4 regions of the Bradyrhizobium zaerense genome follow, and region 4 is predicted to be linked to each of the others. Evidence: predicted binding sites of a transcription regulator. Region 4 holds the regulator's gene; each other region holds the start of a gene.
The links. The regulator PhoB, encoded in region 4, activates phosphate uptake and scavenging genes when phosphate is short. The targets are predictions, from matches to a motif close to TGTCATNNANCTGTCAT.
Positions count from the first base shown of each region.

Region 1: AB8Z38_RS08565 (RNA degradosome polyphosphate kinase) is a predicted target of PhoB. The motif match lies at 2,744-2,760, and genes of this name have one in related genera.
Region 2: AB8Z38_RS03360 (OprO/OprP family phosphate-selective porin) is a predicted target of PhoB. The motif match lies at 2,523-2,539, and genes of this name have one in related genera.
Region 3: phnF (phosphonate metabolism transcriptional regulator PhnF) is a predicted target of PhoB. The motif match lies at 2,781-2,797, and genes of this name have one in related genera.

Region 1 is NZ_CP165734.1:1,704,870-1,709,044, reverse strand. It holds gene ppx (exopolyphosphatase) at 1-464, opposite strand, end outside; gene AB8Z38_RS08565 (RNA degradosome polyphosphate kinase) at 480-2,669, opposite strand; gene AB8Z38_RS08560 (DnaA ATPase domain-containing protein) at 2,814-3,491, opposite strand; gene AB8Z38_RS08555 (CDP-alcohol phosphatidyltransferase family protein) at 3,583-4,125, opposite strand.
Region 2 is NZ_CP165734.1:678,383-682,557, forward strand. It holds gene AB8Z38_RS03355 (zinc-binding alcohol dehydrogenase family protein) at 1-819, opposite strand, end outside; gene AB8Z38_RS03360 (OprO/OprP family phosphate-selective porin) at 848-2,443, opposite strand; gene AB8Z38_RS03365 (DegQ family serine endoprotease) at 2,771-4,175, shown strand, end outside; gene AB8Z38_RS03370 (replication-associated recombination protein A) at 4,174-4,175, shown strand, end outside.
Region 3 is NZ_CP165734.1:4,129,152-4,133,326, reverse strand. It holds gene phnE (phosphonate ABC transporter, permease protein PhnE) at 1-848, shown strand, start outside; gene phnE (phosphonate ABC transporter, permease protein PhnE) at 878-1,693, shown strand; gene phnF (phosphonate metabolism transcriptional regulator PhnF) at 2,015-2,746, opposite strand; gene phnG (phosphonate C-P lyase system protein PhnG) at 2,905-3,318, shown strand; gene phnH (phosphonate C-P lyase system protein PhnH) at 3,323-3,931, shown strand; gene AB8Z38_RS19960 (carbon-phosphorus lyase complex subunit PhnI) at 3,935-4,175, shown strand, end outside.
Region 4 is NZ_CP165734.1:5,352,073-5,356,247, reverse strand. It holds gene AB8Z38_RS25720 (aspartate aminotransferase family protein) at 1-120, opposite strand, end outside; gene AB8Z38_RS25715 (GcrA family cell cycle regulator) at 569-1,078, shown strand; gene phoB (phosphate regulon transcriptional regulator PhoB) at 1,343-2,050, opposite strand; gene phoU (phosphate signaling complex protein PhoU) at 2,073-2,789, opposite strand; gene pstB (phosphate ABC transporter ATP-binding protein PstB) at 2,801-3,622, opposite strand; gene pstA (phosphate ABC transporter permease PstA) at 3,619-4,175, opposite strand, start outside.

The sequences.
Region 1 (4,175 bases), 3.6 Mb from region 4:
CTGTTTTTGCGCACGTCGATCAATTCGAGCGAGCCGCCGCCGAGATCGCCGACGATGCCATCGGGATGATGAATCCCCGAGATCACGCCCAGCGCCGACAGCCGCGCCTCGCGCGGGCCGGACAATATCTCGATTTTGACGGCGCAGATGCGCTCGGCTCTGGCGATGAAGTCGGGGCCGTTGGAGGCGTCGCGGCACGCCGCGGTCGCAATCGCAAACACGCGGCCGACCTGCATCACCCGGCACAGCGCGCGAAAGCGCTTGAGCGAGGTCAGCGCCTTGGCGACCGCATCGGGCGCAAGCAGGCCGGTGCTCTGCACCTCGCGGCCGAGGCCGCACAGCGTCTTCTCGTTGAAGATCGGAATGAGGCTGCGTGTCAGCCCCTCGTAGACGACGAGACGGACCGAGTTGGAGCCGATGTCGATGACCGCGACGCTCGAGCCGCGCTTGCGCGGTCGTTTCACGTCGGCGATCCCCGATCAGGATTGATGACGTTCATTACGGCGCGTGAGACGACGCGGAGACGATTCCTTGAGCGACTTTCCACGGCCAGACAGACTCGGATTTGTCATGAAGTAGTTGTGGACGTTGAAAGGCTCCTCGCCCTTCGCGGTCTTCATACGCGTTGAGGACCCGTCGGGCAACAATTGCCAGCTCTGCTCATTGTCCTTCAGGTTCGCGACCATGATCTGCTCAAGAACCTGCTGATGCACCGTGGGATTCTGCAACGGACACAGCACCTCGACGCGGCGGTCGAGGTTGCGCGGCATCATGTCCGCGGACGAGATATACACAGCCGCTTTTGCGCTCGGCAGCCCCTGGCCCATGCCGAAGCAGTAGATTCGGCCATGTTCCAGGAAGCGTCCGATGATCGACTTGACACGGATGTTCTCCGACAGGCCGGGAATGCCGGGCCGCAGGCAGCAGATGCCGCGCACCACCAGCTCGACCTGGACGCCGGCCTGTGACGCCTCGTAGAGCGCGTCGATGATGTCGGGGTCGACCAGCGCATTCATCTTCATCCAGACCGCGCCCGGCTTGCCGTGACGGGCGTGCTCGGTCTCGCCCTGGATGTGCTGGATGATGCGCTTGCGCAAGGTCAGCGGCGACACCGCCATCTTCTCAAGATCGCTCGGCGCGGCGTAGCCGGTGATGAAGTTGAACACGCGCGCGGCATCGCGGCCGATGGTCGGTTCCGAGGTGAAATAGGAGAGGTCGGTGTAGATGCGCGCGGTGACCGGATGATAATTGCCGGTGCCGGTGTGGACGTAAGTGGTGAGGCTGCCGCCCTCGCGGCGCACCACCATCGAGAGCTTCGCGTGGGTCTTCAGTTCGAGGAAGCCGTAGACGACCTGCACGCCGGCGCGTTCGAGGTCGCGCGCCCAGCGGATATTGGCCTCTTCGTCGAAGCGCGCCTTCAATTCGATCAGCGCGGTGACAGATTTGCCGGCTTCGGCCGCCTCCGCGAGTGCGCGCACGATCGGCGAGTTGTTGGAGGTGCGGTATAGCGTTTGCTTGATCGCGACGACATCAGGATCGCGGGTGGCCTGCTGCAGGAACTGCACCACCACGTCGAAGGATTCATAGGGATGGTGGACGACGAGGTCCTTCTGCCGGATGGCGGCAAAGATGTCGCCGCCATGCTCGCGCACGCGCTCGGGATGACGCGGCACGTAGGGTGTGAACTCCAGATCGGGCCGGTCGAGCCGCGTCAGCTGCGAGAGCTCGTTCATGGCGAGCACGCCGTCGACCAGGAACACCTCGTCGTCGGCGGCCGAGAGCGCATGCTGCACGAAGTTGCGCAGCTGCTCCGGCATCTTGGCGTCGATCTCGAGGCGGATCACCGAGCCGCGGCGGCGGCGCTTCAGCGCGGTCTCGAACAGGCGGACGAGATCCTCGGCCTCTTCCTCGATTTCGAGCTCGGAGTCGCGGAGGATGCGGAAAGCGCCCTGGCCGTGGAGATTGTAGCCGGGGAACAGGCGGTTGATGAACAACGCGGTGGCCTGTTCCAGCGTAATCAGCCGCATCGTGCCGTCGGATGGCAGTCGGATGAAGCGGTCGATCTTGCCGGGCATGCGGATCAGCGCGTTCATCTGCTTGCCGTCGGCAGCACGCGTCAGCTGGAGCGCGATGGTGAAGCCGAGGCTCGGAATGAACGGGAAGGGATGGGCCGGGTCGATCGCCAGCGGCGTCAGCAGCGGAAAGACATTGGCGAGGAAGTAATCCTCGATCCAGGCGCGCTGCGCCTTGGTGACGTCCTTGCCGTCGACCAGCACGATGCCGACATCGGCGAGGGTGCCGCGCAGGTTGGCCCAGATGGCCTGCTGGTCGGAGGCAAGATGGGAGACGGTGCGGTTGATCAAAGCGAGCTGCTCGGACGGCGTCAGGCCGTCGGGGCTGCGCTCGGCGATGCCCTCACGGACCTGAGCCTTGATGCCGGCAACGCGGACCATGAAGAACTCGTCGAGGTTATTCGCCGAAATCGACAGGAATCGCACCCGCTCCAGAACGGGGTGGCTGGGATTGACCGATTCCTCCAGGACGCGCCGGTTGAAATGCAGCCAGGACAGCTCGCGATTGATGAACCGCTCGGGGCTCGAGGCGATCGCCGGCAGGCCCTCGGCTTCTGAGGCTTTATCTTTGATTTCAGCAGCTTGCGCAGAGTCCATCAGAAGTCGGTCCATCCTGTCTCGCCTTAACTTGCGACTTGTGCGCAAAACCGGGGAGAGCATGTGTGAGTGCGATGACGTTTCGATGACATTGATGTTCCGCCGCCCCGCCGCGTCAAGCGGCGTGGGCGCCGGTCGTCTGTATCAGGCGTCGCGCAGCAGTTCAGCGGCCAGTGCCCGCGTTACCGGTCGGCCCAGCCTGAGGGCCTCGCTGTCGAGCAGTTCCACCGCCTGTCGGGCGGCCGCCGAGGACCGCTCCAGACGGGTGGCGAGGTAGCTGACGATGCTCTCGTCCACCGTGAGCTGGCGGTCGGCGCAGAATTTGACGATCAGGCCGCGGAACAACTGGTCGTCCGGTGGCAGGAGCGAAACCACAGGGATCGTGCGAAGCCGAGAGCGCAGGTCGCGGAGCTCGATATCCAGCGCCGTCGGCACCTCGCGACCGGTGAAGAGCACGTAGGCGCCGTCCTCGCGTGCGAGGTTCATCAAGTGGAAGAGTGCGCGCTCGTCAAATTCCTTGGCCTTGAGATCCTCGACCACCAGCGCGCCGGTGGCGAGCGCGCCCGGGACGGAGGTGGCGGTCAGCGCATTGGCTGTGGTGGAACGGGCGCCGGCGTCCTCGGCCCAGATCGCGGCGAGATGGCTTTTGCCGCTCCCTTCGGGGCCGGCAAGCCACATGATGCGGTTCGGCCATTCCGGCCAGCCATCGATCAAGGCGAGGCCCGCTGCATTGGCGGGCCCCTCGAGGAAGTTGTCCCGGCTCAGGCTCTCCGCATGCGGAAGCGAAAACGCCAATTGTCGGGGATGAACGCGGCCTGCCACGCTTGCTTTGCTCCATGCCGGACCGCCGGCCTCGGTTGAAACTGTAGACGTATCGAGCGCGAGTTGGCCTTTTGCGGGGCCTTGTCCCGGTTCAGTTGGCCTCGATCGTGCTCATGTGCCGCAGCCACTCGACCAGATAGAGCGACACGGAGGAGAGCGTGAACACCGTGACGAGGCCCATCAGGATTATATCATAGGGCTGCGCATTGAAGCCGAAGGCAAGCGCGGCCAACACCAGCGCCGCGAACCCCACCTGGGCCACAGTGTTGAGTTTGGACACCTTCGAGGGCTTCATCTCGACCGGCTTGTCGAACAGCCAGGAGACGATCACGGCCGCCACGATCATGATGTCGCGCGACACCACCAGGATCACGATCCAGCGCGGGATCGCGCCCCAGATCCCGAGGGCCATGTAGATCGAGACCAGCAGCGCCTTGTCGGCAAGTGGGTCGAGCAGGGCGCCGAGCTCACTCGTCATGTTGAAGCGCTTGGCCAGGAAGCCGTCCACGGCATCGCTGATGCCCGCGATCAGGAAGACGGCGAACGCGACCTCCATTTGGCTCGACACGATGGCCCAGACGATGATCGGGACCAGCAGGATGCGGCCCAGGGTAATGATGTTCGGTATACTCACGCGGCGCTTCCCGGCACCCGGCCTGACCTCGAATCCGGCCCGTCTGAAGG
Region 2 (4,175 bases), 3.1 Mb from region 4:
GCGCGTGAACATCGATTCCCAGTGCACCGAGATCGCCTTGCCCTTGAACACGCTCACGGTGAATTCCGGGGGATCGTCGATCAGGCCGAACTTGCCCTGCGGCGCCATGATATCGGCGATCGCCTTGTAGTGCTGGTCGGTGAAGGTGAGGCTCGCCACCAGCGCGACGGGCGGCAGCCTGAGCTTCTCGATCTGCTCCTTCATCGGCTTGCCATGGTCGATCACCGCATGCGCGCCGAGATCGAGGCACCATTTTTGCGATTCCGGCCGCGTCGCGGTGGCGAGCACGGTCAGTCCGGTCAGGCGGCGGGCGAGCTGGATCAGGATCGAGCCGACGCCCCCGGCACCGCCGGTGATCAGCAGCGTGCGCGGATCGACGCTCTTGCCGGGCACCGCGCCGAGCCGATCGAACAACAATTCCCACGCGGTGATGGAAGTCAGGGGCAGGGCGGCGACCTGCGCGAACGAGAGCGACTTCGGCTTGTTGCCGACGATGCGCTCGTCGACCAGGTGGAATTCGGAATTGGTACCCTGGCGCAGGATCGAGCCGGCGTAGAACACCTCGTCGCCCGGCTTGAACAGCGTCACCTCGGACCCGACGGCGTCGACCACGCCGGCGGCGTCGTAGCCCAGTATTTTCACCTCACCTTCGGGCGGGGCGGCGCGCTTGCGTACTTTGTAATCGACCGGATTGGCCGAGATCGCCTTCACGGCAACACGGATGTCGCGTCCCTTTGGCTCGGGTTTTGCGGTCTCGAAATCGATCAGCGAATTCGTATCCTCGATTGGAAGCGACTTTTTGTAGCCGACGGCCTTCATGGCTTGTCTCCATCAATGGTAGATCGCATCAGAACGCAAATTGCGTGCGCATCGCCACGGCATCGAATTTCGAACCGACATCGGCGGTCGAGACCGGCGAGGCCTGCTTGGAGATATTGCCATGCAGGTAGTCGAGCATGAAGCGGACATTGCCGTTGACATACCAGTTGAGCGCGAGCGTGTAGACGGTCTGGCGTCCACCGGCGACGCCACTGGCGGTCGCGAGCTGATCGTTGAGGTCGATCTGGCTCACGCGTCCAGCGACTTCCCACGCGCCCCAGCCGCCGCCGTCGAGCGAAAACGGATGCGCCGGCTTGACGCCGTTATAGGCGGCGTTGGCCGCGTTGTAGCTGCGACCTTCGCCTGTCAGGACGTAGCCGGCCTGCGCGTAACCGCCCTGGAACTTCAGGCTCGAGGCACCGACCAGCGGCACGCCGGTGTTGGCGGTGCGATCGACATTGTACCAGAAATACTCACCCTGGAGGATCAGCGGACCGTAGGTCGCGGCCGCCTCGAGACTGTACACCTGCGCGCCCGAGACATTGGCGATCGCACCGGTCGACACCAGCGTCGTCGGGTCGAGACGCAATTCCGGACGGTCGCTCAGCGTGACCGTCTGTGTGTTGGCGATGAGATTGCGCGGCGGCTGCATCAGCCACTGCGCATCGGCGCCGAGATGCACCGAATAGTCCTTGCCGCTGATGGGATTGCCTGCAACACGCGCCACGGCCCCGTACTGCTCGCTGGTGCCGGCTGGCGCGGCGCTCGAGGCGGAGTGGATCGCGCCCGCCGCAGGTCCCGTGACATAGCCGCCGATCCAGAGCTGGTCGTTGTACCACCGCGTGCCGGCCGCGGAGCGGAAGTCGCCGGCGGCGATGTTGGTGGCGATGACGCCAGGCGAAGCCCGCTCCATGAACATGATGTCGTTGGAGCTCGTGGCTTCGTCCAGCGTGTAGGGCAGGTCCATGATGCCGGCTTCGACCGCCATCCTTCCGCCGAACGGCTTCAAGCCGGTGTAGCTGAGATAGGCGTTCTCGAGGCCCGAGATGCCGCCGCCGGGCAGCGATCCCGGAGCTGCCCCGCCAAATCCGTCGGAGGTGCCGCCGAAATCATAGACCAGTGCGAAATTCCAGTCGTTGAAGAATTTGCCGGCGAGCCCGATGCGGGCGCGGCGGACGTTCTCGCCGCTGTCGAGCCTCTGCGGCACGGTGGCCGCGGTGTTGGGACGATAGTCGTAGCCGCCGACATCCCAATGCACGCGCCCGGTAATGGCGACGCAGTTCGCCTGGTCGGCGGTGCAGATCGTCGGCCGGTTGTTCGGCATCGTTACGACAACGCCGGATGCCGGTGCAGGGCCCTTGACTGGAATCGCAGCATTGGCGTTGGCGACGACGGCCTTCGCTTCGGAGCGGGCTTCGGCTTTGGCTTCAGCCTTTACCTCGGCCTTGGTCTTCGCCGTGGCCGCTGCGTTCGCAGTGGTCTGGCTTTGCAGTCTGTCGAGCTTCTGCTCGAGCATTTTCAATTGCTGCTTCAGCAGTGCGATCTCCTGCTCGCTATTGCTCGCCGATTCTGCCTGCACTTGCGAGGCCGCCAGCGCGCCCGCGAGACCAATCGCCGTGGCCATGAATCTTGCTTTGCTCACGTCATCACTCCTTCGGTTGACGAGCTTCCCAAGTCGAAAGCGCAGAGCCTAAGAACGATCGATGACTGCTCCGCGACGGCGCATCACGGTTGCCGGTTCCCACTGATGTAAATTCGTCGCAACCGAATCCGTCCGTCCAGAATGCAAGATGACGGGCGTCATGCCAATGCGCGGCGAGGCAAATTGTCGGCCCGCTCGCAAAGCTTGCAGCCCGAAAGGCGCCAGAAGCGGGCTGAATATTGCCGTCCGGCGGCCTTCTAATGGGGGGCGAACGCGCCTATATTCCGGCGTCTTTTCCGAGAGGTAGGAATGTTTCGATCGATCTGGACCGCCGTCGTGACGGCATCGTGCCTTGCTTTTTCGGCCAGTCTCAATCTGGCGTCCGCCCAGGACCGTCGCGTCCCGTCGTCGCCGGCAGAGCTGCGGTTGTCGTACGCGCCAATCGTCCAGCGGGTGCAGCCCGCGGTCGTCAATGTCTATGCCGCCAAGATGGTGCAGAATCGCAACCCGCTTCTGGACGACCCGATCTTCCGTCGCTTCTTCGGCGTCCCGGGCCAGCAGCCCGAGCAGATGCAGCGTTCGCTCGGCTCCGGGGTCATCGTCGACGCTTCCGGCCTCGTCGTCACCAATGTCCACGTCATCGAAGGCGCCGACCAGGTCAAGGTGTCGCTGTCGGACAAGCGTGAGTTCGAGGCCGACATCGTGCTGAAGGATACCCGCAGCGATCTCGCGGTGCTGCGCCTGAAGGACACCAAGGAGAAGTTTCCGACGCTCGACTTCACCAATTCGGATGAGCTGATGGTCGGCGATGTCGTGCTGGCGATCGGCAATCCGTTCGGCGTCGGCCAGACCGTGACCCACGGCATCATCTCGGCGCTCGCGCGCACCCAGGTCGGCATCACCGACTACCAGTTCTTCATCCAGACCGATGCCCCGATCAATCCCGGCAATTCCGGCGGCGCGCTGGTCGATATGAGCGGCAAGCTCGCCGGCATCAACACCGCGATCTATTCGCGCTCCGGCGGCTCGCAGGGCATCGGCTTTGCGATTCCGGCGAATATGGTGCGTGTGGTCGTCGCCTCCGCCAAGGGCGGCGGCAAGGCGGTGAAGCGTCCTTGGCTTGGTGCACGTCTCCAGGCGGTGACACCCGACATCGCGGAAAGCCTCGGCTTGCGCTCGCCGTCCGGCGCGCTGGTCGCAAGCGTGGTCCCGAATGGGCCGGCCGCCAAGGCCGGGTTGAAATCCTCCGACCTGATCGTTGCGATCGACGGCCAGAGCGTGGATGACCCCAACGCGTTCGACTATCGCTTCGCGACGCGGCCGCTGGGCGGTACGGCGCAGATCGACGTGCAGCGCGGCGGCAAGCCGGTGAAGCTGGCGGTGGCGCTGGAGACCGCGCCGGATTCGGGCCGCAACGAGCTCGTCATCACGACACGCTCGCCGTTCCAGGGTGCGAAGGTCTCGACCATCACGCCTGCGGTTGCCGACGAGCTGCATCTCGATGCCGACACCGAAGGCGTCGTCATCACCGAGCTCGGCGACGACTCGCCGGCAGCCGGTGTCGGCTTCCAGAAGGGTGACATCATCCTCGCCGTCAACAGTCAGAAGATCGGCAAGACCGGCGATCTCGAGAAGGCGGCGGCCGCAAGCCAGCGGCTGTGGCGCATCACGCTGGTGCGCGGCGGCCAGCAGATCAACGTCACGCTGGGCGGAT
Region 3 (4,175 bases), 1.2 Mb from region 4:
TCGCGGTGCTGAACGCGGCCTACCGCCACGCTGTTGCGCGCAAGCGTCTCCGGGTGCTGGCAGGTGCCGGGCTGTTCGTCGCTGCGCTGATCGTGGCCTCGATCGGCGCCGAGGTTAATCTGCGCACCCTCTTCAGCTATTTCGGCCATTTCATCAGCTATTTCGACCGCATTCTCACGCTCGACAATGGCCAGCGGGTCTGGACCGATTTCGCCGAATGGTTCTGGGGCTGGCACAAATGGCTGAAGATGCTGGGCGAGACGCTGCTGATCAGCTATGTCGGCACGCTGATCGGCGCGATGTTCGCGCTGTGCCTGAATTTCTTCGCGGCCGAAAACACCTCGCCGTCGTCCTGGCTGCGATTCACGGTGCGCCGGCTGCTGGAATTCGCCCGCACCGTGCCTGGCATCGTCTTCGCGCTTATCTTCGTGATCGCCTTCGGCTTAGGCCCGATGGCCGGCGTTCTCGCCATCGCCATCCATACCACCGGCGCGCTCGGCAAACAGTTCGCAGAGCTTGTCGAAAATGCCGACATGAAGCCAGTTGAAGGCATCCGCTCGACCGGTGCGAGCTGGGTCTCGTGCATGCGTTTTGCGATCCTGCCGCAGGTCTCGGCGGGCTATGCCAGCTACGCGCTGCTCCGCTTCGAGATCAATGTGCGTGAGGCCTCGGTGATGGGCTTCGTCGGCGCCGGCGGTATCGGGCAGGAGCTCATCGTCGCGATCCGCAAGTTCTACTACTCCGACGTCAGCGCCATTCTCGTCACCATCATCGTCACGGTCTTCCTGATCGACATCACGACCGGCTGGGTGCGCGGCCGGTTGTTCGGCAAGGAGGCGCGGACGTGAGCAAGCCGTCCGAAGTCGACACCGCGCAGATGCGCGCGCGCTATCCCGATCTGTTCGAGCGGCCGGCCTCGGCGCGGCTCGCGACGCCGGCCATGATCGTCGCAGCGCTCGCCATTTTCATCTATGGCCTGGTCGATCTCGATTTCTCGCCGTCACGGCTCTTCAACGGCCTCAGCCAGCTCGGCTGGATCAGCATGATGATGATCCCGCCCGATCCCGGCTCGTCGCTGCCGCTCTATCTGAAGGCGATGGGCGAGACGCTCTCCATCGCGCTGCTTGGCACCACGCTGGCGGCGCTGTTCGCGCTTCCGGTCAGCCTGCTTGCCGCGCGCAACGTCGTGCCGTCAATGGTGCTGCGATTCCCGGTCCGCCGCTTCCTCGATTCGATCCGGGGCGTCGATACGCTGATCTGGGCGCTAGTGTGGATCAATGTCGTCGGGCTTGGTCCGTTCGCCGGTGTGCTCGCCATCGCGGTGTCGGATTTCGGCGCCTTCGGTAAGCTGTTCTCCGAGGCGATCGAGGGCGCCGACCAGAAGCAGGTCGAAGGCATTCGCGCTTCCGGCGGCAGCGCCTTGCACGAGATCCGCTTCGGGCTGCTGCCGCAGGCTTTGCCCGTGATTGCCGGTCAGGTGCTCTATTTCATCGAATCCAACACGCGCTCCGCCACCATCATCGGCATCGTCGGTGCCGGCGGCATCGGGCTCCAGCTCGCCGAGCAGATCCGCGTGCTGGAATGGCAGAAGGTGTCGTTCCTGATCCTGATGATTCTGGTCGCCGTCGCCGCGATCGATTTCATTTCCGGCAAACTTCGCTTCGCCATCATTGGACGAAGGGCTGTCGCCTGATCGCAGCTGCCGTAGGGTGGGCAAAGCGACTTGTCCGCCGTAGCTCGGAGAGCGAAGGCGGAAGCGTGCCCACCACGTTCGTTTAGACATCGGGGAGAGATGGTGGGCACGGCGCAAGTGCGCCTTTGCCCACACTACGATTCTTTCCTCCCTTCTCCCCTTGTGGGAGAAGGTGGCGCGAAGCGCCGGATGAGGGTTGCTTCCGCAATTCAGCTGCAAGAGATTCACCCGCGGAGAGAGACCCCTCACCCGGATCGCATCTTGCGATGCGATCCGACCTCTCCCACAAGGGGAGAGGTGCACCGCGCGCTTGGCACTCGTTCACCCGTTGTCTACCAGGAACTCCACCCGTTCCGCCACGAAGCGCGAATGCTTGGTCACCAGCGGCTTGTTGTCGAGATCGTGGTCGGTGGCATCGACCACCAGGATGGGCCGACCGAGCGGCAGATCGAGCCGCGCGGCATCGGTGGCATCGACGATGCCGGCCGTGATCCGGGTCGCGCCGCGGCGATAGTCGCGCACACCGTAATGCGCGAGCAGCTTGGTCATCGAGCGCGTCGCGGCGAAGACGCTGCCTGCGCCCGGAAACAACTCTGCCGACAGCCATGTGGTGGAGACGCAGATCGGCGTGCGGTCGGCCAAGCGAATCGCTTCGATCCGGACCAGCGGCGCGCCGACCTTCAAGCCCAGCTCGCGCGCAAGCTCGCGGGTTGCGACGTCGTCGGAGGCCTCGATCAACTGGCCGCGCGGCTCGCGGCCGCCGGCGCCGACGATCTCGGAAAACCGCGTGCGTGAGCGCAAGGGATAAGCGAGGCGCTGCGCCTCGACATAGGTTCCGCTACCGCGTTCGGCACGCACCAGGCCGCGCTCGGCAAGGGCCGCGAGCGCGCGCCGCACGGTGTGGCGATTGACGCGATAGGTTTCGGCGATTTCCATCTCGCCGGGCAGCTTGTCGCCCGCGGCGAAGCGGCCGTCGGCGATGCCGCGCTCGATGCCGTCGGCAACGAGGCGCCACAACGCGACGCCTGAAGAGGCGGTGTCCTGCATGCTCATATCGCCGGTCAGCCTAGCCCGAAAATCACGGCTTTGTCACGAAACAGTCATGGCGCTTCCGTATCAAGTTGTCTAGTATCATAGACAACTTGAATTCGGCAAGTTCGGTGAGATCGGTGACCCAGCACGATAATCAGCAAGCCCGGCGCAAGGCCGCGATGGCCGTGCTGGCGCACGCGGAGGCGGGCGCGATCGCCGCTCGCCTCCGCAGCCTCGCCCTGCCCAGCCATGAGGATCTGCGCGAGCCCGAAAACGGCCTCGTCATGCTGCGAGGCAGGGTTGGCGGCGACGGTGCGCCGTTCAACCTCGGCGAGGCGACGGTGTCGCGCGCCGCGGTGCGGCTTGCGAGCGGTGAGGTCGGGTTCGGCTATACGCTCGGGCGCGATGGCGACAAGGCGCGGCTGATCGCGCTGTGCGACGCGCTGGCGCAGTCACGGGATTTTAGCGCGGCCGTCGAGCAGGACGTTATCGCGCCGTTGCGTGAGCAGCTTATGATCCGGCGCAAGCGGGCGGCGGAAGAGACCGCCGCGACAAAGGTTGATTTCTACACCATGGTGCGCGGTGAGGGGTGAAGCGATGACCACGATTGCGGAACTGCCGCCGGGTTTCGTCGACAAGGTCTTGTCGGCGCAGTCGACCTTTCGCTCGGTCATGGACGCGATGGCGCGGCCGGGTTCGGTCCAGCGCATCGTGCCGATGGCGGGAACACCCGGGCCGATGATGCGCGGCACCGCCGCGATCGCGCTAACGCTGTTCGATCACGATACGCCGCTCTGGCTCGATGCACGGATGACGGAAAGCCCCGAATTGGTGAAATGGCTGAAATTCCACACCGGCGCGCCGGTGATCCAGGATTCTTCGATCGCGAGCTTCGCGTTGATCAGCGATGGCAATTTGCTTCCAGCGCTGGAGCGCTTCGCGCTCGGTAGCAACGAATATCCTGACAGGTCCACCACATTGATCCTCCAGGTCGACTGCCTGGATGCCGGCCGCAGCTTCGAGCTGCGCGGCCCTGGGATCGATGGTGTCGCAACGCTCCAGGCGACGATCAAGCCCGCCGATCTTTTCGAACGGCTGCGCCTCAACGAGGCGCTGTTTCCGCGCGGCATCGATGTGGTGCTGGTCGCGGACGACGCCGTGGTTGCGATCCCGCGCACCACGCGTGTCGCGAACAAGGGAAGCTGAAGCATGTATGTCGCAGTCAAAGGCGGCGAACGCGCCATCGAGAACGCCCACCGCCTTTTGGCGAACGCGCGGCGTGGCGACAGAAGCGTTGCGGAAATCACGCTCGACCAGATCTCGGAGCAGCTCGGCCTCGCCGTGGACCGCGTCATGAGCGAGGGCTCGCTCTATGATCGCGAGCTCGCGGCGCTCGCGATCAAGCAGGCGCGCGGCGATCTGATCGAGGCGATCTTCCTGGTTCGCGCCT
Region 4 (4,175 bases):
GGTGAAATCGAGATAGCGGTCGCCGTTGGTGGCGATCAGCCAGCAGCCTTCGCCGCGCTCGAAGCCGATCTCGGCCCTGGCGAAAACGGGAAGCAAATGCGGCGCGGCGCTGTTGGTCATGATGGTCTCTTGGATGTTTCAGACGGCCTGAACGCGCCTTGCGCAGCGCATCATTGGTCCGGAAAACGAAACGTGCCGCCTTTTAAGGGCGGCACGTGTCACTATCTTATGCTTGGCACCACGGGTGTCAATGCCGCCGGAAAGCCTCGCGAAAGGCTGAATCCGTAGTCTTGCGGTGCCGAATTTGCGGGTTTTGCCCACGGAACATGTGGAAGCGAGTCGGCAGACTCTTGCGCGTGAGTCACGCCATATTGTAGCGTTTGGCTTGTCAGATACGACATCTCGTGCAGCGGTTCTGATCTCTAAGTCCTCATGTACCGGCGTAAGCGTTCGGGCGTTCTAGGCGCGCCCGGCGAGCCTTAAGGGATTCTGACGGCACGGGTTTTTCGAGGCTTAGCATTCGCTGTGTGCCCCAGGATGGCTGGCGCGCGGCGAAGGAAAGGGTGCAATGACGGTTTTGACCTGGTCCGACGATCGCGTCGAACAGCTGAAAAAGCTCTGGGAGGCCGGACTTTCGGCCAGCCAGATCGCGGCAGAGCTCGGCAACGTGACCCGCAACGCCGTGATCGGCAAGGTGCACAGGCTCGGCCTGTCCGGCCGCGCCAAGAGCCCGTCTTCAGCTGCTCCCCGGCCGCGCAAGGCGCGTCCCGCGCAGCATATGATGCGGGTGAGCCGCCCCGTCGCGCGCGGCAACACCGCGCTGGCGCAGGCCTTCGAGGTCGAGATGGAGGCCGAACCGGTCACCTACGACAACGTGGTGCCGATGAGCCAGCGGCTGTCGCTGCTTGAATTGAACGAGGCAACCTGCCACTGGCCGGTCGGCGATCCCTCGAGCGCGGATTTCTTCTTCTGCGGCGGCAGGGCGCTCTCGGGCCTGCCCTATTGCGCCCAGCACTCGCGCGTCGCCTACCAGCCGGCGTCGGATCGCCGCCGTGCGCCGGTGAAGCCGTCGCGGTGAAGTCGTTCTGACGTTCAAGACGGCGGCCGTCATTGATGACGGCTCCAACAAACTCGATGTCGTCCCGGACAAGCGCGCCTCAAGCGCGCGCAGATCCGGGACCCATAGCCACCAGGCGCAATGATTGCGCGAAGTGGTCACCCCGAGTGTTCGCCAAACCACTCTTTGTGGTTATGGGTCCCGGATCAGCGCTCGCTAGCTCGCTTGTCCGGGACGACGGCTGGGATTGTGGCCCCAGCCGCACTCAAACTCACCCACTAAACCCTACGCCTGCTCCGCCTTCGCAAAGCGATCATCCAGCGCATAGCCGGCACCGCGCACGGTGCGGATCGGGTCCTGCTCGCGGCCGAGATTGAGCAGCTTGCGCAGGCGGCCGATATGGACGTCGACGGTGCGCTCGTCGATATAGATGTCGCGGCCCCAGACGCTGTCGAGCAGCTGCTCGCGCGAGAACACGCGGCCGGGATGCTCCAGGAAAAACTCCAACAGGCGATATTCGGTCGGGCCGAGATCGATCGGCCGGCCCGAGCGCGCCACACGCCGTTTGTCACGGTCGAGCTCGATATCGCCAAAGGCGAGCACGGTGGCGAGCCGCTCGGGGCTTGCACGCCTGAGCAGGCCCTTCACGCGGGCCAACAGCTCGGGCACCGAAAACGGCTTGACGATGTAGTCGTCGGCGCCGGTCGCCAATCCCCGCACCCGCTCGCTCTCCTCGCCGCGCGCGGTGAGCATGATGATCGGCAACTGCTTGGTGTCGGATCGCGCCCGCAGCCGACGGCACAGTTCGATGCCGGAGAGGCCGGGCAGCATCCAGTCGAGCACTATCAGATCGGGAAGATGCTCCTTGAGACGGGTATCGGCGTCGTCGCCGCGCATCACCGTCTCGACGTCATAGCCGTCGCCTTCGAGGTTGTAGCGGAGAAGCTCGGTCAGAGCTTCCTCGTCCTCAACCACCATAATGCGTGCGCCCATGGTGCCGTCGCTCCTTGATGATTCAAATATTCGGGAGGGTCGTGGCGAAGGTTGTCATGTCGCCCTTCGGCCGCTTGTCGGTCATGGCCTGACCTTCGATCATGTAGAACACGGTCTCGGCGACGTTGGTGGCGTGATCGCCGATCCGTTCGATGTTCTTGGCGCAGAACATCAGGTGGATGCAAAACGAAATGTTGCGCGGATCTTCCATCATGTAGGTGAGGAGCTCGCGGAACAGCGAAGTGCAGATGGCGTCGACTTCCTCGTCACCCTTCCACACCGCCATCGCCGCCGGCAGATCGTGCGCGGCATAGGCGTCGAGCACCGACTTGACCTGCTGCTGCACGAGATCGGTCATGTGCTCGAGCCCGCGGAACAGCTTGAGCGGATGGAAATCGGTCTCCAGCGCCGCGACGCGCTTGCCCATGTTCTTGGCGAGGTCGCCGATGCGCTCGAGATCGGTCGCAACGCGCATGGCGCCGACGATCTCGCGCAGGTCGACCGCCATCGGCTGGCGGCGGGCGATCGTGAGCACCGCACGCTCCTCGATGCGTCTCTGGAGCGTATCGAGCTCAGCGTCGGTGGTGACGACGCGCTGGCCGAGCGCGACGTCGCGGCGGATCAGGGCGTCGACGGAATCGACGATCATGCGCTCGGCGATCCCGCCCATTTCGGCGACCAGGCGCGTGAGCTCCTGGAGATCGGTATCGAAGGCCTTTGCGGTATGTTCAGAACCCATGTCCCGTCTCCTCAGCCGAACCGGCCGGTGATGTAATCCTGCGTACGCCGATCGGTCGGCGACGTGAAGATCTTGCTGGTGTCGTCGAATTCGATCAGTTCGCCGAGATACATGAAGGCGGTCTTGTCGGAGACGCGGGCCGCCTGCTGCATGTTGTGGGTGACGATCGCAATCGTGTAGCTCTCGGCTAATTCCTGGATCAGCTCCTCGACCTTGGCGGTCGAGATCGGGTCGAGCGCCGAGCAGGGCTCGTCGAACAGGATCACCTCGGGTCGCACCGCGACCGTACGGGCGATGCAGAGGCGCTGCTGCTGGCCGCCGGACAGCGAGAGGCCGGAGGCGTTGAGCTTGTCCTTGACCTCGTTCCACAACGCGCCGCCGCGCAGCGCCTTCTCGACGCGGTCGTCCATCTCCGATTTCGAGATCTTCTCGTAAAGGCGGATGCCGAAAGCGATGTTCTCGTAGATCGTCATCGGGAACGGCGTCGGCTTCTGGAACACCATGCCGACGCGGGCACGCAGCAGATTGAGGTCGAGCTTGCCGTCGAGGATGTTGGTCTGGTCGAGCATGAGCTGACCGGTGGCGCGCTGGCCCGGATAGAGATCGTACATCCGGTTGAAGATGCGCAGCAGGGTCGACTTGCCGCAGCCCGACGGGCCGATGAACGCGGTGACGCGGTTGGCGCCGAGCGTCAGGTTGATGTTCTTCAGCGCGTGGTGCTCGCCATAGTAGAAGTTCAGGTTGCGCACGGTCACCTTGGGGGGCGCCTCGGGCAGCACCGGCGCGTGCGGCAGTCCACCGGCCGCGCTCATCGATACGGACAGATCACTCATTTTGCGGTCCTCTCGGCGCCAAGAATGCGCGCGCCAATATTCAGGGCAAGAACGGTCAGGGTGATGAGCAGCGCGCCGCTCCAGGCCAGCTGCTTCCAGTAGGCATAGGGGCTCTGCACGAAGTTGTTGATGGTGACCGGCAGGTTCGCCATGGTCTTGTTCAGGCCCAGGCTGAAGAACTGGTTCGACAACGCGGTGAACAGCAGCGGCGCGGTTTCGCCGGCAACACGGGCGGTGGCGAGCAGCACGCCGGTGATGAGACCGGAACGGGCAGAACGATAGGCAATGCGCTTGATCACCAGCGAACGCGGCAGGCCGAGCGCGGAAGCTGCCTCACGCAGCGCATTCGGCACCAGGAGCAGCATGTCCTCGGTCGTGCGCAGCACCACCGGGATCACGATCACGGCGAGCGCCAGCGCACCCGCGATTGCCGAGAAGCCGCGCATCGGCACCACCACTGCGCCGTAGATGAACAGGCCGATGATGATCGAGGGCGCCGAGAGCAGGATATCGTTGATGAAGCGGATCACCGAGGTCAGCCGGTCGTTGCGGC